Regions from separate parts of the Clostridium neonatale genome, predicted to be linked through region 1. Evidence: predicted binding sites of a transcription regulator. Region 1 holds the regulator's gene; each other region holds the start of a gene.
What was found. The regulator LexA, encoded in region 1, represses DNA repair genes until DNA is damaged. The targets are predictions, from matches to a motif close to CNAACANNTGTTNG.

Region 1 (7,931 bases):
ACATGCAATAGGTGCAGCAATAATAGGAAATGTAAGACCAAAAGATAAGATTCTTTGTGTATCAGGAAAACCATATGATACTTTACTCGGGGTACTTGGACTTTCAGAAAAGAAAAATCCAGGTTCTTTAGATGAGTATGATATAAAGACAGATATAATTGATCTTGATGAAGAAGGTCATTTCAAATTTGAAGAAATAAGAAATGCTTTAAGAAATGAACCATCATACAAATTAATACATATTCAAAGGAGTACAGGATACGCTTCACGAAAATCTTTCTTAGTATCTCAAATTGAAGAGGTTATAAAAGTTATAAGAGACGTAAGGAAAGATATATTAATATTTGTAGATAACTGCTATGGTGAATTTATAGAAACAATTGAGCCAAGTGAAGTTGGTGCAGACCTTATGGCTGGATCACTTATGAAAAACATCGGTGGAGGAGTGGCACTAGGTGGAGGATATATAGTAGGTAAGGCTGAGTATGTAAAACAAGCTGAGAATAGATTCACAGTTCCAGGTGTTGGTGGAGAATATGGAGCTACATATGGACTTATGAGAAGCCTTTTTCAGGGACTATTCTTTGCTCCACATGTATCCATAGAAGCGGTGAAAACAGCAGTATTTACTGCAAGAGTTATGGAAATTGCAGGATTCAAAGTATTTCCAGCATCTAAAGATAAAAGAACTGATATAATTCAAGCCATAGAATTTAATGATCCTAAAAAGTTAGTTAATTTCTGTAGTGGAATCCAAGCAGGATCTCCTATAGATTCATTTGCTGTATGTGAACCATGGGCAATGCCAGGATATGATTGTGACATTGTTATGGCAGCTGGAGCATTTATCTCTGGATCAACAATAGAATTATCAGCAGATGGCCCTATAAGGCCTCCATATATTGCTTATATGCAAGGTGGACTTAACTTCGAACACGGCAAGATAGGAGTTCTTATTGGACTTAGTAGAACATTAGAAGAATAGTATAATAATTAAACAGCAGATAATTATGTATATCATAAGATTATCTGCTGTTTTTCTATTTAAAATATATAGTTTTATAGACGTATATAACTTTACACTATCTCTTTATATTAGGTTTGATAGAAATACTTTTAATTATATTGATAGTATATAAACAATACAAAAATAATTTATTTCTATTATGAATTATATGGTAAAATATATTCTATAAGTAAGGTTAGAAAAAGATATATGTATTTTAAGTTCAAAAGAGAAAATCAAAATAATATCAGAATATATAATTAGAATCTAACAATATCTAGTTAGATAGAAAGGAATAGTTATTGCAATAAGATTATAAATAAAAGTATTTAAATAACTTTTTAATATATCTTCATACAATAACGGTATAATTAAAATGAATAGTATATATATAAATGGGAAAATATCATCACTAGATAATAACAACAATTTTTATGAAGCCTTAGCCGTTAAAGATGGATTGATAGCAGCTTTAGGGAGAAATACAGAAATACTCAAGTTAAAAAATGAAAATACCAAAATTATAGATTTAAATGGAAAGTTAATGCTTCCGGCATTTAATGATAGTCACATGCATGTAGTTGAATACGGAGAAAATCTTATACATGCAGACCTTAAAGGAGCTAAGTCTATAGAAGATATAATAAATACCCTTAAAGACTTCAAAGAAAAGAATAATGTTGCTGCTGGTGAATGGATAATAGGATATGGGTGGAATCAAGATTATTTTGATGTACACAGATTTCCAACAAGAGAAGATTTGGACAAGGTATCTACAGAAAATCCAATTTATATAACGAGAGCGTGCATACATGTAGCATGTGTTAATACAATCGTACTTAAACTAGCTGGAATAAATAAAAATACTAAACAAGTAGATGGCGGAGTTTTTGAAGTAGATAATTACGGACAACCTAATGGTGTTTTAAGAGAAGAAGCTATGTCCTTCGTAACATCAATTTTACCCCAAAAAACAAAAGAGGATATAAAAAAATCTATTCTAAGTGTATCTAAAAAACTTTTAAAATCAGGAATAGCATCTGTACAAAGTGATGACTTTGGAAATGTAAAATTATACGAAGATATAATAAATGTATATAAAGAATTAGATGAAGAAGGTCTTTTAAATATAAGAGTAAATCAGCAATGTAATATGGAACTATCACAATTAAAAGATTTTATCTTAAAAGGATATAACTTAGATAAAGGAAGTAGTCATTTTAAACTTGGCCCTTTAAAAATAATAAGCGATGGTTCATTAGGGGCAAGAACAGCTTATATGAGAAATTTTTATGAGGATGATAAAACTACAAAAGGAATTTCTATATATAATAAAGAAATCTTACAGGAATTAATATCAACTGCTCATGATAATAATATGTCAGTTGCAGTTCATGCTATAGGTGATGGCGCAATTGAAATGGCTATGAATTGTATAGAGGTGGCCATAAAAAATAATCCAAAGAAAGATACCAGACACGGAATTGTTCATTGTCAGATTACAGATGAAATGTTACTTAATAGATTTAAGAAATTAGATCTTATAGCGTATATACAACCGATATTTATACATTATGATCAGCACATACTAGAAGATAGGGTTGGAAAAGAGCTTGCTAAGACAAGTTATAACTGGAAGACATTGATTGATTTAGGTGTAGTAGTTTGCGGAAGTTCTGATTGTCCTGTTGAAAGCTTTGATTTAATGAATAACTTATACTGTGCAGTGACAAGAAAAGATTTAAATGGATATCCTGAAGAAGGATATAATAAAAGTCAATGTTTATCTATAGAAGAAGCGCTGAAATGTTTCACAATAGGAGGAGCGTATGCTTCTTTTGAAGAAAATTTAAAAGGTACTCTTGAAGTAGGAAAATTTGCAGATATGGTAGTTCTTGATGAAGATATTTATAGATGTGATAAAAATAAAATTAAAGATATAAATATTAATATGACAATTGTTGGCGGTGATATAAAGTACTCGTTATAAAGGACTTAATATCTATCTTTTTAGTTATTATAAAACTAAAGATAGATATTAAGTCCCTTTTATATAATCTATTTATAAGATCTGTATATGCCCACTAATTTACCCAATATAGAACAATCAGGCACTATTATAGGATCCATTGTATCATTTTCAGGTTGAAGCCTTATATGATCTTTTTCTTTATAAAATCTTTTTATTGTAGCAGAATCATCAATTAAAGCTACAACTATTTCACCGTTTTTAGCGCTATTTGTAGATTCTATAATTGCTAAATCGTTATTATGAATTCCTGCATTAATCATACTTTCACCAGATACTTTAAGCATAAATAATTCATTATCATGTTTTATGTAATCTATAGGTAGAGGAAATGTATCTTCTACATTCTCAGTAGCTAGTATAGGTAATCCGGCTGTTATTTTACCCACTATAGGAATATTAACCATTTCTTTTTTAGGAGTTGATAATTCATTTATTTCTAAAGCTCTAGGCTTTGATGGATCTCTTTTAATGAAGCCTTTCTTTTCCAATCTCTTCAAATGTCCGTGCACTGTAGAAGTTGATTTTAAAGAAACGGCTGCACATATTTCTCTAACTGATGGTGGATAACCTTTGTTTTCAGTATAGGTTTTTAAAAATTCGTATATTTCTTGTTGCTTAGTATTTTCGTCTGACATTATACACACCTCACTATTCTTGAATATATTATATCATAGATAATATTACATGACAAACTAATGTTCTTTTAGATATAAAGGTAATTCAAATAATTTATTTACTTAAAATAAATTATTTGATATACTAATTCAGTCTTAGGGCGAAATTATAATAATTTTTCATAATGTTTGTACTACTCGAAAGGAAAAGGTGACAATGGTGATTACTATAGGAGCGATGATAGGGGCTGGAAAATCAAGTTTAGCTAAACTTGTTGGAGAACATTTTGGGACAGAAGTATTTTACGAAAGCGTAGATGATAATCCAATTTTACCTCTTTTTTATACAGCTAGCGATGAAGAAATACAAGAAAAAAGATATCCATTTTTACTTCAATTATGGTTTCTTAATACAAGATTCAAAAGTATAAAGAAAGCACTTGTTAATAAGAATAATGTATTGGATAGAAGTATATATGAAGATTGGTACTTTGCAAAAGTTAATAAGGATTTGGGCAGAATCTCAGAATTAGAATTCCAAATGTATGAAGGTTTGCTTGAAAATATGCTGGAAGAACTTAATGAACTACCTAAAAAAGCGCCTGATTTAATGATTTATTTAACTGGTAGTTTTGAAACTATTTTAGATAGAATAATAAAAAGAGGTCGTGGATATGAGCTTGATGAAAGTTTAGTCTCATATTATAAAACTTTATGGGAAGGATATGATGACTGGGTAGAAAGTCATTATAAAGCTTCAGAGGTTTTAACTATAAATATAGATGAATATGACTATGTAAACAATGCTGATGATGCAGAAAAAGTATTGGAAATGATAGAATTAAAGTTAAAAGAAATTAGAGCAGAATAATTGTATATTTGATTTATAAATTTATTTTTGTTATAATAAAACAATGACTTCAAAGTGAAAGGAGTAATTTGTTATTATGGCATTTAAATATACAGATGATGATTATTGTGATATTTATGAAAATAAAATTTGTGATAATTGCGGAAAGTGCTTAGAAATGGATGGAGTAGATGTTAGAGCTATTAAGATAGAAGATATCGCAAAAACCCAAGAAGAAAACGAAATTCTTGAAGAAGAATTTTTAGAAGAAATAAAGTCTACATTAAGCCAAGAGGATTTAGAAGAAATAAAGGCTCAAAACCTTAATTTAATGGATATATATAAGAAGTTTAAAGAAGAAGTTAATTTCTCTGAAGATGATTATATAAACGACGAAAGTACAGAGTATGAAGATGCTTTTGATCATATAGAATATCTCGATAATGTTTCGTTAAACGAGGGAGATATAGATGAACTTACAGAAGAAATTTATCCAGGTGTAAGAAAGTTAAAAAAGAAGATTAACGAATAGTTTAAAATCACAAGATAGTTATTATCTTGTGATTTTTATTTTATGTATATATGAAACCATTAAACGACATACTAAATATGAAGTTAGATATTTAGAAAGGAGAGATAAAAAATGAGAAGAAAGTTTGTTATTGCATTAGCTTTAATGACATTATTATCATCTGCATCAGTGATATATGGATGTGGTTCTAATACTACTAATAATACCACAAACAATACAGATGGTGTAAAAGAAGATGTGGCCAAAGTAGGAGAAGGACTAAAAGAAAGTGCTGAAGGAGTAGTTGAAGGTGTAAAAGATGTTGGCAAAGATATAAAATATACAGCTATAAACTTCAAAGATGACATTGTAAACGCAGGACATGATTTAAAAGAATCAGCAGAAACACATTGGGATAAGTTTAAAGGAAATGAAACTGATTATTATGCAGGAGATAAATTAGTTAGAGTTTATGAATACGATTCAAAAGATGCCTTAAATGCAGATGTGGCCAGAATATCTTCTGATGGTTTATCTGTCGATGGTGAAGTTGTATACAGTGAAAAACCGCATTATTATACTAACGGAAATACTTTAATCGTTTATGAAGGCAATGATCAATCTTATATTAACGAGTTTAATACAAGATATGGTAATCCAATAATATAATAAAACTTTTTCTTATATAAATAGTATAATTTTAATTTAACAAAGTAAAACACCGCATAAATTCACAAGATTTATGTGGTGTTTTATATATTATAATTTTGCTAAAGGATTTGATTTTACTGCATCTCTTAAAGTATCATCATCTACATGGGTATAAATCTGTGTAGTTGATATATTAGTATGTCCTAAAATATTTTGCAGACTTCTAATATCTACATTTCCATACTTGTACATTAAAGTGGCAGCAGTATGTCTGAGTTTATGTGGCGTGTATTTTTCATCAGTAAAACCAGCATTTGTTATATGTTTTTTTATCATTATTTCAACTGTTCGTTGATTTATAGGAGTTCCACGATTCGAAAGGAACAAGTAATTTTTATATTCGCCAGAAACTTTAGAATCATCACGTGTTTTCAAAAGATTATCTATAGATTTTAAACATGCATCATTTAAGTAAACGGTTCGTTCTTTATTTCCTTTACCTATGATTGTTAAAGTGTCATTTTTAATTTTACTTATTTGGATGTTGCATAGCTCAGATAAACGCATACCACAATTTAAAAACAGAGTCAGAATGCAATAATCTCTAGCATAGTTTTTATTTGTTGTATCTAAGGATTTTAATAGTTCCAAACTCTGATTTAAAGTTAAATAAACAGGGTGCCTTTTGTTTATTTTAGGTGATTCAAGTTCTAAAGTAGGATTTTCATCTATTATTTTTGCTTTACCAGTTAAAAATTTAAAATAAGATTTCAATGTCGCGACCTTTCTGGCACGAGAGTAGGCGCTATTTCCTCTGTATTTTTCTATAAAAGACATAAAGGCGTATAAATCTCTTAATTTTATTCCTTTTATAAAAGAATTATCAACGGATTTTATATCTATCTCATCGAATTCTACCTTTTTTTGATCAACATACCCTTTATACAAAAGCATAAATCTAAAAAATATAGTCAAATCTTTTTTATATGCTTCAATTGTGTTATCGGACTTATTTTTTATTGTTTCTAAATAGTTCAAAAAATCAACAACTGATTCCGGTAAATTCTCATTTTTAAATTCGTTTATATCAAAATTCATTCCCATAATAATCATAACCTCATATAATAATATATTTCTAGCTTGCAAATTTACTAAGCTTGTATATATTATACCAATAAACTCATTTTTAATCAATTATTTCGGGAAATGTATATTTCCCGAAATAATTTCTGAGCGTTTTGAGAGTGGTTTCTGTATATTTTATTAACCATCATATATATAACTTTTATCAATCTTCACTTTTTAATACTGAGCAAAGCAAAATTTCCATTATTTATTCTTAGCAAAAAATTCTCCCGAAATATTTGTGCAATGTTTTTAACAAACTAACTTGAACTTATTTATAAAATTCTTATTTTTTATATTTTTTCTCATTTAGATCACTTTTATTCTCAATTAATAAAAGTGCGGTTGAACTCAATTATTTGGTTATTTTTTTCAGATTTTTATTCTTAAATAACTTTATCTTAGTAATATCATTTAATCATTTTATTATAAAAATTAAATTTCAAAATTAAGAAGACATCCTTTTACTAGTTTTATATATTTTTAAAATTTATTTTTTCAACACAAACGAAATTGAATTTAAATACAATTTTAAAATAAAAACCCTGTAATATTAATCAATATAATACTATATTTACTTATAATTTAATTATTATATATTTTTTATATAATATTCTATTTATGTAATTTAAAAACACATAATTTCAAAAATATTTGAAAAATAATGAATTTTCAGATAAATATACGTAAAAACAGAGGGAGCAATTTTGATGTATTTTATTGTAAATAGTGATTTATTTTCGTATTCAGAAATGTTAACTTTTATTATTATCCATAAAATAAATGCTTTATATTATGGTATAATAGTCATAGTTTGTTATACATAGGAGGATTCAAAGATGGCTAAAGAAAGTAAAACAAATGCTATGAGAATACTAGATAGTAAAAATGTAGAATACACTACTCATAGTTATGAAAATAAAGATGGAAAAATAGATGGAGTTGCTGTTGCTCATAAGATAAACAAAGATGTAAGCTCTGTTTTTAAAACGTTAGTAACGCAAGGTAATTCAAAAGAATTTTTAGTGTATGTTATTCCAGTTGCTGAAGAATTAGATATGAAAAAAGCTGCAAAAGCTGCAGGTGAAAAGAATATTGAAATGATTCATGTAAAAGATATAAATAAAATTACAGGATATATA
Region 2 (7,931 bases), on a different contig from region 1:
ACAAAAACATGATACATAAAAGCGTTTACGTTAATATTTGAAAACAGTATGATTAATTTATAGTTAATCATACTGTTTTTTTAGGAAAACTTTCTTCAAAAAATTTGCATAGAAGATTAAATTATAAAAAATAAAGTTTAATGGGAGATTGAGAAAATGAAAACAATAGCAATTGCAGGAACATTTGATACAAAAGGTGCGGAATATTTATATGTAAAGGAATTAATTGAAAGTTTGGGATTAGGTACCTTTACAATTCACACAGGTGTGTTTGAACCAACATTTAAACCGGATGTATCAAATACTCAAGTAGCAGAAGCAGCTGGTATGGATATTAAGACTCTAGTTGATAAAAAAGACAGAGCGTTAGCAACAGAAGTATTATCAAAAGGTATGGAAAAATTAGTTCTTAAATTATATAAACAAGGTAAATTTCATGGAATTATTTCTTTTGGTGGTACTGGTGGAACTTCGTTAGTAACACCAGCTATGAGAGCTCTTCCAATTGGAGTACCAAAAGTCATGGTATCAACAGTAGCATCAGGAAATACAGCTCCATATGTAGGCGCAAGTGATATTGTTATGATGCCATCTATAGTAGATGTTGCAGGAATTAATTCAATTTCAACAAAGATTTTCACAAATGCAGTATTTGCAATTGCAGGCATGGTTAAATTTGAAAATACAAAGGTAGTTGATAAAAAACCACTGATTGCTGCAACTATGTTTGGGGTAACCACTCCATGTGTAACAGCAGCTACCAAATATCTTGAGAAGAGAGGCTATGAAGTGCTTATATTCCATGCAACAGGTATAGGTGGACAGTCTATGGAAGCACTTATTGCAGGTGGATTTATTGAAGGGGTATTAGATCTTACAACAACAGAATGGGCAGATGAAATTATTGGCGGAGTTTTGAATGCAGGGCCATATCGTTTAGAGGCAGCAAGTAAAAATCATATTCCACAAGTTGTATCAGTAGGAGCACTTGATATGTGTAACTTTGGAACATATGATACAATACCAAAGAAATTTGAGAGACGTAACTTATATAAACACAATCCTACAGTAACATTAATGAGAACAAATATAGAAGAAAATGAAGCGATTGGTAAAAAGCTTGTTGAAAAATTAAACATGGCAAAAGATAAAACTACTTTAATGTTACCTTTGAAAGGCATATCAGGAATTGATGTAGAAGGACAGCCGTTTTATGGTGTAGAAGAAGATAAGATGTTATTTGATACTTTAAGAAATGGTGTAAACAAAAACAACGTAGAGGTAATAGAAATGAATTGTGCTATTAATGATGTAGAATTTGCAGAAGCAGCAGCACAAAAGTTAATAGATTTGATGAATAAATAGAATATATAAAATAGTGGCAGCTGCATATGATTTGAATAATAGAATTATTTGTATGCTTTGGATTGCATTTGTAAATATTATAAAGGTTTTGTATGGATATATTAGTTTAGTGAATTAATATACAAATATTTAGGAGGAATTAGAAATGAATACAATGACAAGAAAAGAGGTTATGGCAAAATTCAAAGGAGAAGTTGAGAATGGAAAGATACTAGTAGGAGTAGGAGCAGGTACAGGTATTACTGCTAAAAGCAGTGAAGCTGGTGGAGCTGATATGCTTATTATTTATAATTCTGGAAGATATAGAATGGCTGGTCGTGGCTCGCTTGCAGGATTATTATCTTATGGAGATGCAAATAAAATTGTAGTTGAAATGGGTTCAGAAGTATTGCCTGTTGTAAAACACACACCAGTATTAGCAGGTGTATGTGGAACAGACCCATTTAGAATAATGGAAATATATTTAAAACAACTTAAAGACCAGGGGTTTAGTGGAGTTCAAAATTTTCCAACAGTAGGTTTAATTGATGGTACATTCAGACAAAATCTTGAAGAAACAGGAATGGGATATTGTTTAGAAGTAGAAATGATTAGAAAAGCACATGAATTAGACATGCTTACAACTCCATACGTATTTGATCCAGAACAAGCAAAAGCAATGGCAGAAGCTGGTGCAGATATTTTAGTAGCACATATGGGTTTAACTACTAAAGGCACAATTGGAGCAAAAACAGCTCTTACACTAGATGATTGTGTGAAAAAAATCGAAGATATTATTAAAGCAGGTAGAGAAGTTAATCCAGATATAATGGTGATCTGCCATGGTGGTCCTATTGCAGAACCAGAAGATGCTGCATACATAATTGAAAAAACACAAGGAATAGATGGATTCTTTGGTGCATCAAGTATTGAAAGATTTGCGGCTGAGAAGGGTATTAGGGAACAAACAGGATTATTTAAATCAATAACAAAATAAAGTGTAAGTATTTTAATTGGTTATTAAATATGGGAATATTAAATTTATTGTATAAATTATTTTATAGAGTTCAGATAGTATTAAGAAGATAAATGGAATATTAAATATTATCTAATATTATTTATGAAGTTATAGATGAATACTTATATTAAAATGATATGTTGATAAAATATTTGGACAATCATATGGAAAGTAGAATTAATAGTATTTCATATGATAGGTTGTTGAATACTAATTTTTACAAATGGTTATTGGAGAAAATATTCTAGGAATTACAGATTCTAAGGATATTTTCTACTTTTTATTCTTTAATGTCTTTTATTAAATTACTTTTGTTATGCATTTTTTGCATAATAATTTATTATTCCAATTATTGCAAGAAGGATTTGCTTTTATTCAGTTTACACAAAATTTTTTACGGGTCATTATTTAGTTTCAAATATATGTTTCCAATATCGCTTAGGCATCATTCTAGTTTGTAATCTTAAGTTTTTTCTTTCTTCAATTGTAGTAGACTTAAAATAAGTCTTCCATAATTTTTGATATTCATCTTTGTATGAGGAGAGCTTGTTTGAATCTTCTAAGGTAAAATCAATTATTTCGTATTGAGTTTTATTGTAAATAATGGCTTTTTTTCTACTAATATCATTAATTATCCAATATTCATTTGAAAAGCGATTTTTAAAATAATCACCTAAAAATTCTAATATATCATTATCTGGCTCAATTGAAGCATAGAGAAAAATATTATCTATATAGTTAAATCTTATGAACCCTCTAAACCTATGAATTTCATCATTAACACGTTTGTTTATTTGATCTATTAACCTTACCTCATCAATATGTAAAAATGAATGTATGTTAGATCCAATTTTAAAAGCTGTTTTCAAATAATTAAATATTAATATTTCTTTATTAGTATAGTTACTTAAGTATGCGATATAGATTTTCTTTAAGCATAATTTATTTATTTTATTTATAATTGATGATTTTACTTTAGAAAATTTAATCAAATCAGTATTAACATCAATAATATTCTCTAGAAGTAGAGGGATATCATTAAGCTTCTTATTATAGATGCCTGAGATAGTTGTTTTATAATAAAATCCATCATAGATACAAGTGAGTAATCCTTCAAATGTTCCATCATATAAAAGTGTAATCAAAATTAAATTCTCCTTTCTTTAAATTAAAATTGACCATATAGTGAAGAAATTTTATCACTAATACTAGGAAGTTTTGCTTTAGGTAATAAAATATTGTGAGAATTGGATAAATCAGTGTCATAAGAATCAAAAAAAGATATTTGGTTATCATGTACTAGTTTTTTTGATGAATATTCTTGCTTTAGTATATTAAATTTTATTGAATCATTATTAAATAGGGTATCACCATAATATTTACCGTTACAAGTAATAAAATATCTAGCTCTTTTTAAAACTATTCTTAGTTTTTTCAGATCATCAAAGTCTAATTTATGAACTCTCCTTATTTTTAATATTTTTAAAGCGGATGTAACACCTATACCTGGAATTCTAAGAAGTGTTTCATATGGTGCTTTATTTATTTCAACAGGGAATTCGTTTAAGTTAGATAAAGCCCATCCAGTTTTAGGATCAAAATTTAAATCAAAATTTTCATTTTCTTTTAATAGCTCATCTGCTTTAAATCCATAAAATCTAAGTAGCCAATCAGCCTGATAAAGTCTATGTTCTCTTACCATTGGAGGATGAGATATGTTTGGTAAAAATTTATTATCTTTAATTACAGGAACATAAGCAGAGTAATAAACTCTTTTCAAGTCATATTTATTATAGAGTGATTCTGATAACTTGATGATTTTTGAATCACTTTCAGGTGTGGCTCCTACAATAAGCTGTGTGCTTTGACCACCAGGAACAAACAAAGGCGTAGATCTTATGTTTTTTTTCATCTCTTTATATTGAATTATGTTATTTTTTATAGTATTCATTGGGGTCAGTATTTTTTCTTTACTTTTTTGAGGAGCTAATAGTTTTAAGCTATCGCTTGAGGGCAGTTCAATGTTAACACTCATTCTATCGACATATGTTCCAGCTTTTTCAATAAGCTTTTGATCAGCACCAGGAATAGCTTTTAAATGAATATATCCATTGAAATTCTCCTGTGTACGCAATTTTTTAACTGTTTTAAGGAGAAGTTCCATAGTATAGTTTGGATTTTTTATAATAGCAGAACTTAAAAATAAACCTTCAATATAATTACGTTTGTAAAAATTGATAGTAAGTTTACATACTTCATCTGGAGTGAAACTAACTCTTTGAAAATCCTTTGATGCTCCATTAATGCAGTATTTGCAATCAAATACGCAATCATTAGAAAAGAGGATCTTTAATAAAGAAATACATCTTCCATCAGGAGTAAAGCTATGACATATTCCGCATTCAGCAGCATTTCCAAGGCCAGAGGGAGTATTTTTTCTCTTTGATCCAGAGGAAGAACATGAAACATCATATTTAGCTGCATTTGATAAGATTTTTAATTTTTCTATTAAGTCCATATATAAGCACTTCCTTATAATTCAAATAAGAACATATATTCGTATATAATAATAATATTATATACGAATATATGTTCTTATACAAGAAGAAAACAATCTAGTAAATTATTTTTTTACTAGATTGCTTTCATTTTTTATATCAATAAGGATTATGATTGTAAATAAAATTTAAATAAATAGATGTGCAAAGATCTATTTTCTAAACAATAATGGGGGGATTCTATAAATTACACATCTATTTAAAGTTTATAGTAAAGGTTATGAGAGTAAACAATAAATTAGATTATTTCCAAGTAAGTTCACCTAATCTTAATGTATTTTTGAATTCAGGAATTTTAGTATCATTATCAATAATTACACATTCAATTCCAGTCATTTCAGCCCAGTCTATTAATTGTTGTTCATCAACAACAAATGAGAAACTTGTGTGATGAGCTCCACCAGCTAAGATCCAAGCTTCAGCACCAACTTTTAATGAAGGTTGTGGTTTCCAAAGAACACTTGCAACTGGTAAATTAGGCATATCATGAGGTACATCTATAGCATCAACACTATTTACGATTAATCTAAATCTGTTACCCATATCAATTAATGAAGCAGCAACAGCATGTCCTTTTGCACCTTTAAATACTAGACGAGCAGGTGGCTCTTTATCTCCAATTCCTAGAGGATGAACTTCTATAGTTGGTTTGCAATTTTCATCTGATAATGTAGGACACACTTCAAGCATGTGAGCTCCAAGTATTGTTTCGCCATCTTTTGCTAAGTTATAAGTATAGTCTTCCATTAAGCCTGTACCTTTTCCATCAGCCATAATCTTCATAGCTCTAACAAGAGCAGCAGTCTTCCAATCTCCTTCAGCTCCAAATCCATATCCTTCAGACATTAAATGTTGTGCTGCAAGGCCAGGAAGTTGTTTCATTCCATTAAGAGCTTGGAAGTTTGTTACAAAGCAATTATAATTTCTTTCATCTAAGAAAGTTCTCATCCCGATTTCAATTTTTGCTTGTTCACGAATAGATTCAATGTCAGCAGCAGGATCTATATTATATAACTTCTTATATTCTTCCATAAGTTCATTGATTTGAGTATCTGTGACTTTATTTATATATTCAACTAAATCTCCAACTGGATAGTAGTCAACAGTCCAACCAAATTTAATTTGAGCTTCAATCTTATCACCATCAGTAACAGCAACATTTCTCATGTTATCTCCGAAACGAGCTACTCTGATATTAGTTCCTTCAACAAAAGCTATAGCTGGAGCCATCCATTTAGCTATTTTTTCACAGACATCAGCATCTTTCCAATAACCAACGACTATCTTTCTTGGCATGTGTAATCTTGCGCATATATGTCCAAATTCTCTATCACCATGAGCTGCTTGATTTAAATTCATAAAGTCCATATCAATAGTATCCCAAGGAATCTCTCTATTAAATTGAGTATGAAGGTGAAGCATTGGTTTTCTTAATTGTGATAAACCGTGAATCCAATTCTTAGCAGGTGAGAAAGTATGCATCCAAGTTATTATACCAGCACAATTTTCATCTACATTAGCTTCACTACAAACTTTTCTTACTGATTCAGAGTCAGTAGTAACTGTTTTAAATACTATTTTATAAGGTAGTCCTGATTCATTTAAGCCTTCAACTACTTTTTTTGAATTTTCTTTTACTTGATCAATTACTTCTGGTCCATATAAAGGTTGGCTTCCAGTTACGAACCAAAATTCATAATTTTTAACTTTTAACATGTAACATTCCTCCTAAATTTAGTTTTAAATAAGTAATATCTAATTAGTAATACCTTTACAAGATATTCTTTAAATAAGACGTTTTTGTAAGTACAAGCATATTATAATATAAAAATATTGTGCGTACAAGTACAAAAAGAAATTATTTGGATAATTTTTTCATCAAATATTGTGGACTAAAGTAAATAAGCCAGTTTAGTAATATGTTTTAATTTTTAAAGATAAATTTATATACTTTAAAGAACCATAAATTTAAGAAAAAGTATTGAAAATGCTATCTATACGTTATATAATCAAATCAGCTAGTGCGTACAGCTTAGCACATAATTATATGAATTAAGCTGTATAATAGCATAATATATTTCATGGAAGTAGTTGAGAAAGATGAAAGAAGCTGAAACAAAGCATGAAGTTATCGAAAGGTATTACATGAACCTTGTAGAAGAAAATAAGGTTTCAGCAGGGGAACAATTACCGTCAGAAAATGAAATAGCAAGCATTTTTAATGTTAGCAGACATACTGTAAGGCAAGCACTTAATTACTTAGCTCAAGAAGGATGGATATATAAGGAGAGAGGAAAGGGAAGTTTTTTTGCTAATAGAAAAAATAATGAGCAGAAAAAAAATGTAGCAGTACTTACAACTTATATTTCAGACTATATATTTCCAAGAATAATTTCAGGAATAGAAGAAGAACTAAGAAAAAAAGGCTATAACTTATTATTATTTAGTAGTAATAATGATATTGAAGCTGAAAAGCTTTGTTTTGAGAACATAATAAATCAGGACATATCAGGATTAATTGTTGAACCAGCACAAAGTTCTATAAATAATCTTCATCATGAAAGCATTGTTAAGTTGGAGAAAAAAGGAATACAATATATAGCTATAAATGCAAATTGTGATGAAGAAAATTCAGCATATATAATTGTTGATGATGAACAAGGTGGATATAAGCTAACTAATTATTTATTAGGACTTGGACATAGAAATATAGCGGCAGTTTTTAAAGCCGATGATATGCAAGGGGAAAGACGGAGAAAAGGATATATTAAAGCACTCCAGGAATACAATTTGTGTTTTAACAAATCAATTGTAGGAGAATATATAACCGATAATCAGGATATGTATATTGATCAGTTTGTAAAAAAAATGTTAAGTCAAGAAAACCCGCCTACAGCAATACTTTGCTATAATGATAAAGTTGCACTGAGGGTAATAGATAATTGCAGAAAAGAAGGACTAGAAATACCGAAAGATTTATCAATTGTAAGTTTCGATGATTCAAGTTTAGC
Region 3 (7,931 bases), on a different contig from region 1:
GGAGTTGCATCCCAATTTATACCTAAAGATAATGTCATAACATATACAATAGACAAATATGAAAATAAAAACGAATCATTATCGGTAGGAGGAATTGCACAAGGAATGCCGTTAGTTGTTTTGGTTGACAATGGAAGTGCTAGTGCCTCAGAAGTGGTTACAGGAGCTTTAAGAGATTATAAGGCTGCAACTATAGTTGGAAAAACAACCTTTGGAAAAGGAATAGTTCAGCAGCCTTTCAAATTTAAAAATGGAATTGGTGGGCTAAAAGTTACAGTTTCTAAATATTATACTCCAAATGGTGAAAATATTCATAAAAAGGGCATAACCCCAGACTTTGAAGTCGAAATTACTGAAGATATTAATAAAGCAGACTATGACAAAAGCAAAGATGAGCAATTAAATTTTGCAATAGAAAAAATTAAAGAAAAAATATAAGTCGGAGGACAAATTAATGAATTTAATAATGCAAGTATTATTGAAATTATCAGAGACATTATTGACTCCTTCAACGTTATTATTATTATCAATAATTATTTTTTATTTCTATAATAAAAATAAAAAAATAATACTTATGCAAAAGATGATTTCAGGAGGTAGTGTGAATTCAGCAATTGAACTCACGCTATCTCAAATTGTATTAGGAATTATAGGTGGAGTTATAGCGAGTATATTACTTGGTTTGCTTGGAATAGTTTTTAATGCAAATTCAAGTATAATACTTATATTTTATATTTCTCTTATCCTTATGGTAATATCCCCTAGGTATATATGCTTTTCTTATTCAGGAGCAATTCTAGGAATGATATCAATAGTTATTAAATTACTTAACTATTTTGGAGTTGGTTTTAATGGACAAACTTTTTTGACGGTTAATGTGATGTATTTAATGATGTTTGTTGGAATTATGCATATAGTTGAAGGTTTTTTAGTTATGGTTGATGGTGATAGAGGGGCTATTCCTGTTTTCACAGAAAGAGATGGAAAAATATTAGGGGGGTATTCTTTTAAGAGATATTGGATTATGCCAATATCAATTTTTATTGTTCTCTCTAGTAATGGAGTAAGATTATTTAATGCAGATATAATAACAGATATGCCCATGTGGTGGCCTATTGTAAAAACACCTAGTAGTTTGATTTTTGCGGGAAGCTTAGGGATAAGTCTGCTAAGTTTATTTGGAGTAATAGGATATTCATCTGTTACTTTCACTAAAAGCAAAAGAGAAAAGGCGATTTCATCAGGAGTACATATATTGTCCTTTGGAATACTATTAACAGTAGTATGTCAGATAGCTAGATTTGGCTTGATTGGAGAAATAATAGTTGTTATTTTTGCTCCATTAGCACATGAATTTATGTTAAGAATTCAAGCAATGAAAGAAGAAAAAGGAACGCCAAAGTATGTGAGTAATAATCAAGGATTAATGATATTAGAGATTTCAGAAGAATCTAAATTTAATGACTTTGGAATAAGAACAGGAAGTACAATATTAGATGTAAATAATGAAAAATTCAATTCAGAAACAGAACTTTATAATATAATAAGAGAAAATTTATATAATGCTGATTTTAATGTAATGGACCCAAGCGGAGACTTAAAAAAAGTTAAATTTAGGCATAAAAAAGGTAACAGGCTTGGAGTAGTATTAGTACCAAAGTCTGTTAAAAAAGAAGAAATAGTAGAAATAAATGATGTTAATTTTAAAGAAGTGCTAGAAAACATAAATAAAGAAAAGAAAGAATAGTAGCTATTTTTAAAGTAGTTACTATTTTTATTTAGTATGAATTATACATAATACTTATGTGGATAACATTATCTATAATAAAAATATGTTTTATTATAAATATATAATTATAAAATTTATGACAATAATAAGAATATAATTTATTGACTTAACTAGATATGAAAAGTAAAATATATTTAGAATAGGCGAATATTTGTTCGAATGGAGGGAAACCCATGGGTGAATTTAAAATACACTCAAAATTTAAACCAACTGGAGATCAGCCACAAGCTATAGATAAGCTTGTTAATTCTATTAATGCTGACCATAGAGGGCAAACTTTGCTTGGTGTAACTGGATCGGGAAAAACATTTACCATGGCAAATATAATAGAGAGATTACAAAGACCAACTATTATTTTAGCTCATAATAAAACATTAGCAGCGCAACTATGCTCAGAATTCAAAGAGTTTTTTCCAGAAAATATAGTTGAATATTTTGTATCATATTATGATTATTATCAGCCAGAGGCATATGTACCTCAAACTGATACATTTATAGAAAAGGATGCATCTATAAATGATGAAATAGATAAACTAAGGCATTCGGCCACATCTGCTCTTTTTGAAAGAAGAGATGTAATAATTGTAGCATCAGTTTCATGTATATATGGACTTGGTAATCCGGATGAATATAAAAAGTTAACAATAAGTCTAAGAACCGGAATGGAAAAAGAAAGAGATGAAATAATTAAAAAGCTTATAGAAATACAATATGAAAGAAATGACATAGATTTTTCAAGAGGTACTTTTAGAGTAAGAGGTGATTCTTTAGATATAATTCCTGCATCGTACTCTAACAAAGGGATAAGAGTTGAATTCTTTGGAGATGAAATTGATAGAATACGAGAGTTTGATGTTTTAACTGGGACTATACTTGGGGAAAGAAATCATGTAGCAATAACACCAGCATCTCACTTTGCTACCTCAAAAGAAACTTTAGAAAGATCGATTGGAGCTATTGAAGGAGAGCTAGAGGATAGATTAAAAGAACTTAATTCACAAGATAAATTGCTGGAAGCGCAAAGGTTAAGGCAAAGAACCAACTTTGATATTGAAATGATTAGGGAGATGGGTTATTGTAGTGGAATTGAGAATTACTCTAGAATACTTGATGGAAGAGGTGCTGGAACTCCACCAAAAACACTATTAGATTACTTTCCAGAAGATTTCTTAATGTTTATAGATGAAAGTCATGTTACATTACCGCAAGTTAGAGCAATGTATGCAGGCGACAGATCTAGAAAGGATACATTGGTTGAATATGGATTTAGGCTTCCTTGTGCATATGATAATAGACCATTAAAGTTTCAAGAGTTTGAAAAGAAAATAAATCAGGTTGTATTTGTAAGTGCTACACCATCTCAATATGAAATAGATAATTCAGAAGAAATTGCTGAACAAATAATACGTCCAACAGGATTATTAGATCCACAAATTGTAATAAAACCTGTAAAAGGACAAATAGATGATTTATATGGTGAGATAAAGAATACAACTGAAAGAGGATTTAGAGTATTAATTACAACTTTAACAAAACGTATGGCTGAGGATTTAACAAAATATTTGACTGAACTTGGAGTAAAAACAACGTATATGCATTCAGATATTGAGACCATAGAAAGAATGAAGATAATAAGAGATCTAAGATTAGGAGAGTACGATGTTCTTGTAGGAATAAACCTTTTAAGAGAAGGTCTAGATATTCCAGAAGTAGCCTTAGTTGCTATACTTGATGCTGATAAAGAAGGATTTTTAAGATCAGAAACTTCTTTAATACAAACAATAGGAAGAGCAGCTAGAAATTCAGAGAGTAAAGTAATTATGTATGCAGATAATATAACTAAATCTATGGATAAGGCAATTAAAGAAACTGAAAGAAGAAGAAAAATACAGCGAGAATATAACGAACAGAATGGAATTGTTCCAAGAACAATTATAAAAGATGTAAGAGAAGTTATAGAAGCTACTAAGGTTGCAGAAGAGTCTGAAGAATATAATACTGGAGAATCAAAGAAAGAGCTTACAAAGAAGGAAAGAGATAAATTAATCAAAGAATATACAAATGAAATGATGACAGCAGCTAAAAACTTACAGTTTGAGAGAGCTGCTGAATTAAGGGATATTATAAGTTCACTAAAAGAAGGCAAATAAATATTGATTAATATACTTATAAATAACAATTGATGGTAATTATATTGAATTTAGAGAACGGTGTGTAAATCAGTTGTTTAAGAGAAATGGAGGTTTTTATGAACGATAAAATAATAATTAAAGGTGCAAAAGTTAATAATCTAAAGAATGTTAATTTAGAAATTCCAAGAGATAAGCTAGTTGTATTTACTGGACTTTCAGGCTCTGGAAAATCATCATTGGCTTTTGATACTTTATATGCGGAAGGACAAAGAAGATATGTGGAATCACTATCTTCATATGCAAGACAATTTCTTGGACAAATGGATAAACCAGATGTTGAATATATAGAGGGATTATCTCCAGCAATATCAATTGATCAAAAAACTACTAGCAAGAATCCAAGATCAACAGTAGGTACTATTACTGAAATTTATGATTATTTAAGATTGTTATATGCAAGAGTTGGAACTCCACATTGCCCTAAGTGTGGAAAAGAAATAAGCCAACAATCTGTTGATCAAATTGTGGATAAGGTTTTATCTTATGGGGAAAAAACTAAAATTCAAATACTAGCTCCTATGATAAGAGGCAGAAAAGGAATTCATGAAAAATTACTAGAAAATATAAAGAAAAATGGATATATAAGAGCTAGGATTGATGGAGAAATCTATGATCTAACCGAGGAAGAAATCAAGCTGGATAAAAACAAGAAACATAATATTGAAGCAGTGATAGATAGAATTGTTATTAAAGAAGGCATTGAAGGAAGACTAACTGAATCAATAGAGGCTTCATTAAAAATGGCAGAAGGTCTTGTAATAGTTAATGTAGTTGGAAAAGAGGATCACTTATTCAGTGAAAATTTTGCATGCCCTGATTGCGATATAAGCATAGGGGAAATAGCACCTAGAATGTTTTCTTTTAATGCTCCTTTTGGAAAATGTGATTATTGTGATGGATTAGGAACATTAATGGAAATTGATGAGGACTTGGTTATTCCTAATAAAGAATTAAGTATTATGGAAGGTGCAGTTGCTAGCTGGGGATCAGGAAGACTTAAAGAAGATTCATGGACATATGCAATTCTTCAAGCATTAAATAGAGAATATGGCTTGGATTTAAATGTGCCAATAAAGGATTTTACTACGGAACAAAAGAATCTACTTTTATATGGAACAAATGGTAAGAGGATAAAGGTTGATTATGTTAAAGATGGAGTTAAGTCAACATATAATTATGCTTACGAAGGTGAAATAAATGGACTACAACGTAGATATAGAGAGACAAATTCGGATCTTATAAAGGGTGAAATTGAACAATACATGAGTGATAATAAATGTCCGAAGTGTAAAGGTGCCAGACTAAAAAGTGAGGCCCTAGCTGTTACTGTTGGTGGAAAAAATATTTATGAATTTACTACTATGTCTATAAAAGAAGAGCTGGAGTTTATTGAAGGAATAGAATTTTCAGAAAAAAATAAAATAATAAGTGAACAAATAGTAAAGGAAATAAAAAATAGGCTGAGATTTTTACTAGATGTAGGATTAGATTATTTAAGCTTAGCAAGAAATTCAGGAACATTATCTGGTGGAGAATCTCAAAGGATAAGACTTGCAACTCAAATTGGATCTTCACTCATGGGAGTATTGTATATTTTGGATGAACCTAGTATAGGACTTCATCAAAGAGATAACGATAGATTGATAAAAACCTTAAAAAATTTAAGAGATGTAGGAAATACTGTAATTGTAGTTGAACATGATGAAGATACTATGAAAGCTGCTGATTATATAGTTGATATAGGACCAGGGGCAGGAGAACATGGTGGTGAGGTTGTAGTAGCTGGTACGCTTGATGAAATTAAGGCATGTGGTAAGTCAATCACTGGTCAATATTTAACAAATAAAAAATCAATAGAAACTCCAAAAGAAAGAAGAAAAGGTAATGGAGAAAAAATTAGGGTTATTGGAGCAAAAGAAAATAATCTTAAAAATGTAAATATATCAATTCCACTGGGAACACTAACTATGGTTACTGGAGTATCAGGATCAGGCAAGAGTACTCTTGTAAATGAGATTCTTTATAAGGGATTAAATAAGTTAGTCAACAAAAGTAAAAATCCAGTAGGAAACCATAAAGAAATAAAAGGATATGAAAATATAGATAAAATAATTGATATTAATCAAAGTCCTATTGGAAGAACACCACGTTCAAATCCAGCTACTTACACAGGAACATTTGATATAATTAGAGAACTGTTCTCTCAAACTCAGGAATCAAAAATGAGAGGATATAAACCAGGAAGATTTAGTTTTAATGTAAAAGGTGGAAGATGCGAAGCGTGTTCTGGAGATGGTATAATAAGAATTGAAATGCAATTCCTATCAGATGTTTATGTACCTTGTGAGGTATGTAAAGGAAAGAGATACAATCGTGAGACTTTAGAAGTAAAATATAAAGGAAAAAATATTGATGATGTTTTAAATATGACTGTTGAAGAAGCATTAAAATTCTTTGAGAATATTCCAAGGATAGAAAATAAGTTAAAGACTTTGAATGATGTAGGACTTGGATATATAAGATTAGGTCAGCCATCAACTCAATTATCAGGTGGAGAGGCTCAAAGAATAAAATTAGCATATGAACTTTCAAAGAGGAGTACAGGAAAGACATTATATATTTTAGATGAACCAACAACAGGGTTGCATATTGATGATGTAAGTAGATTGATATACATATTACAAAGATTAGTTGAAGCAGGTAATACTGTTGTTGTAATAGAACATAATTTAGATATGATAAAATGTGCTGATTACATAATAGATTTAGGACCAGAGGGTGGAGACAAAGGTGGCACAATAATAAAATGTGGTACTCCGGAAGAAATTTGTAAAGAAAAGAAATCTTATACAGGAAAATATTTATCAATGTATATGAAATAAATTATTTACTTATACAAGTACCAATTTTAGGCTACTTGTATAAGTGAGTTTTTAGTATATAATTATATATAAACTTCAATAGAATTTATTTATAATTGAATTATATGTTTATAATGATAAGTTATACTGTATGGAAAATAAGATATAAGTGAGAGTTATTGTAATCAAAAAGTAATATTTCAGTATGTCATATTTTTAAATTTATTGTATAATCATTATTATATATACGAAAAATATATAGAGGTGGAATATATGGATTTTACTAAAGCAATGGCTGGAATATTTGGCTTGTTTTTCATAGTAATATTGTACGTAATAATATACTATGCATTAAAAATAATGTATAAAGATGTTAAGAATGGTGGTAAGAAAAGAAGACCATCAAATTCAAATAAGTATTATGGATTAGAAGTAATAAGTGCTGGTGACAACTTAGATCTAAAAGGGGGATCAATTATTCCAATTAGATCAGATTTAACAATAGGGAGAAAAGATGGGAATTCTATTGTACTTTTAGATCAACATGTATCTGGAAATCATGCAGAAATAATTGTAAGAAATAATAAAGTATATTTAGAAGATTTACATAGTACAAATGGAACATTTCTGAATGGAAAAAGGATAAGTGGAAAAGTGCAATTATCAAATAAAGATGAAATAACAATAGGAAAATCAATATTTAAGATAGTACTATAAATTTAATAATGCACAATGCACAATATTATAGAGCAGATAAGGGGATTCTTATGTATAATCAAAAGATTATTTTCATTAATTATGTTTTGATTATTTTCTCTTAAGTGTTGTTGTGCATTGTGCATTGTAATTTTAAAAATAAAGAGGTGAGTATTTTGAAGGTTAAGATAAAGAAGGATGAAGTGATATTGCTGCTTTTGACTTATATTTTATGTCTGGCGTTATTTACTAATTTGGCCATATTAAAAGATCCAATTGATGCTGGCGCTATAAAAATGGGATTTATAGTGTGTGGACTTATAACAATTAGTCAAATATTGATTAGGAAGTTTTATCCTGAAGGAGATAAATTCTTAATAACATTTGCAGGAA

Region 2: the regulator LexA is predicted to act here: its motif matches at 4,945-4,958, upstream of CNEONATNEC86_RS17735 (putative DNA modification/repair radical SAM protein).
Region 3: the regulator LexA is predicted to act here: its motif matches at 1,934-1,947, upstream of uvrB (excinuclease ABC subunit UvrB).

What each region holds. Positions count from the first base shown of each region.
Region 1 covers NZ_UICR01000001.1:2,415,496-2,423,426, forward strand. The annotation lists gene CNEONATNEC86_RS11045 (methionine gamma-lyase family protein) at 1-985, shown strand, start outside; gene CNEONATNEC86_RS11050 (amidohydrolase) at 1,383-2,996, shown strand; gene lexA (transcriptional repressor LexA) at 3,065-3,673, opposite strand; gene CNEONATNEC86_RS11060 (deoxynucleoside kinase) at 3,870-4,523, shown strand; gene CNEONATNEC86_RS11065 (hypothetical protein) at 4,600-5,034, shown strand; gene CNEONATNEC86_RS11070 (hypothetical protein) at 5,146-5,682, shown strand; gene CNEONATNEC86_RS11075 (tyrosine recombinase XerC) at 5,773-6,762, opposite strand; gene ybaK (Cys-tRNA(Pro) deacylase) at 7,629-7,931, shown strand, end outside.
Region 2 covers NZ_UICR01000002.1:1,343,274-1,351,204, reverse strand. The annotation lists gene CNEONATNEC86_RS17750 (Tm-1-like ATP-binding domain-containing protein) at 157-1,365, shown strand; gene CNEONATNEC86_RS17745 (phosphoenolpyruvate hydrolase family protein) at 1,511-2,341, shown strand; gene CNEONATNEC86_RS17740 (TIGR03915 family putative DNA repair protein) at 2,767-3,507, opposite strand; gene CNEONATNEC86_RS17735 (putative DNA modification/repair radical SAM protein) at 3,531-4,880, opposite strand; gene araA (L-arabinose isomerase) at 5,164-6,636, opposite strand; gene CNEONATNEC86_RS17725 (GntR family transcriptional regulator) at 7,021-7,931, shown strand, end outside.
Region 3 covers NZ_UICR01000003.1:317,786-325,716, reverse strand. The annotation lists gene CNEONATNEC86_RS19645 (S41 family peptidase) at 1-438, shown strand, start outside; gene CNEONATNEC86_RS19640 (signal protein PDZ) at 455-1,747, shown strand; gene uvrB (excinuclease ABC subunit UvrB) at 1,963-3,939, shown strand; gene uvrA (excinuclease ABC subunit UvrA) at 4,038-6,863, shown strand; gene CNEONATNEC86_RS19625 (FHA domain-containing protein) at 7,116-7,559, shown strand; gene CNEONATNEC86_RS19620 (FtsW/RodA/SpoVE family cell cycle protein) at 7,715-7,931, shown strand, end outside.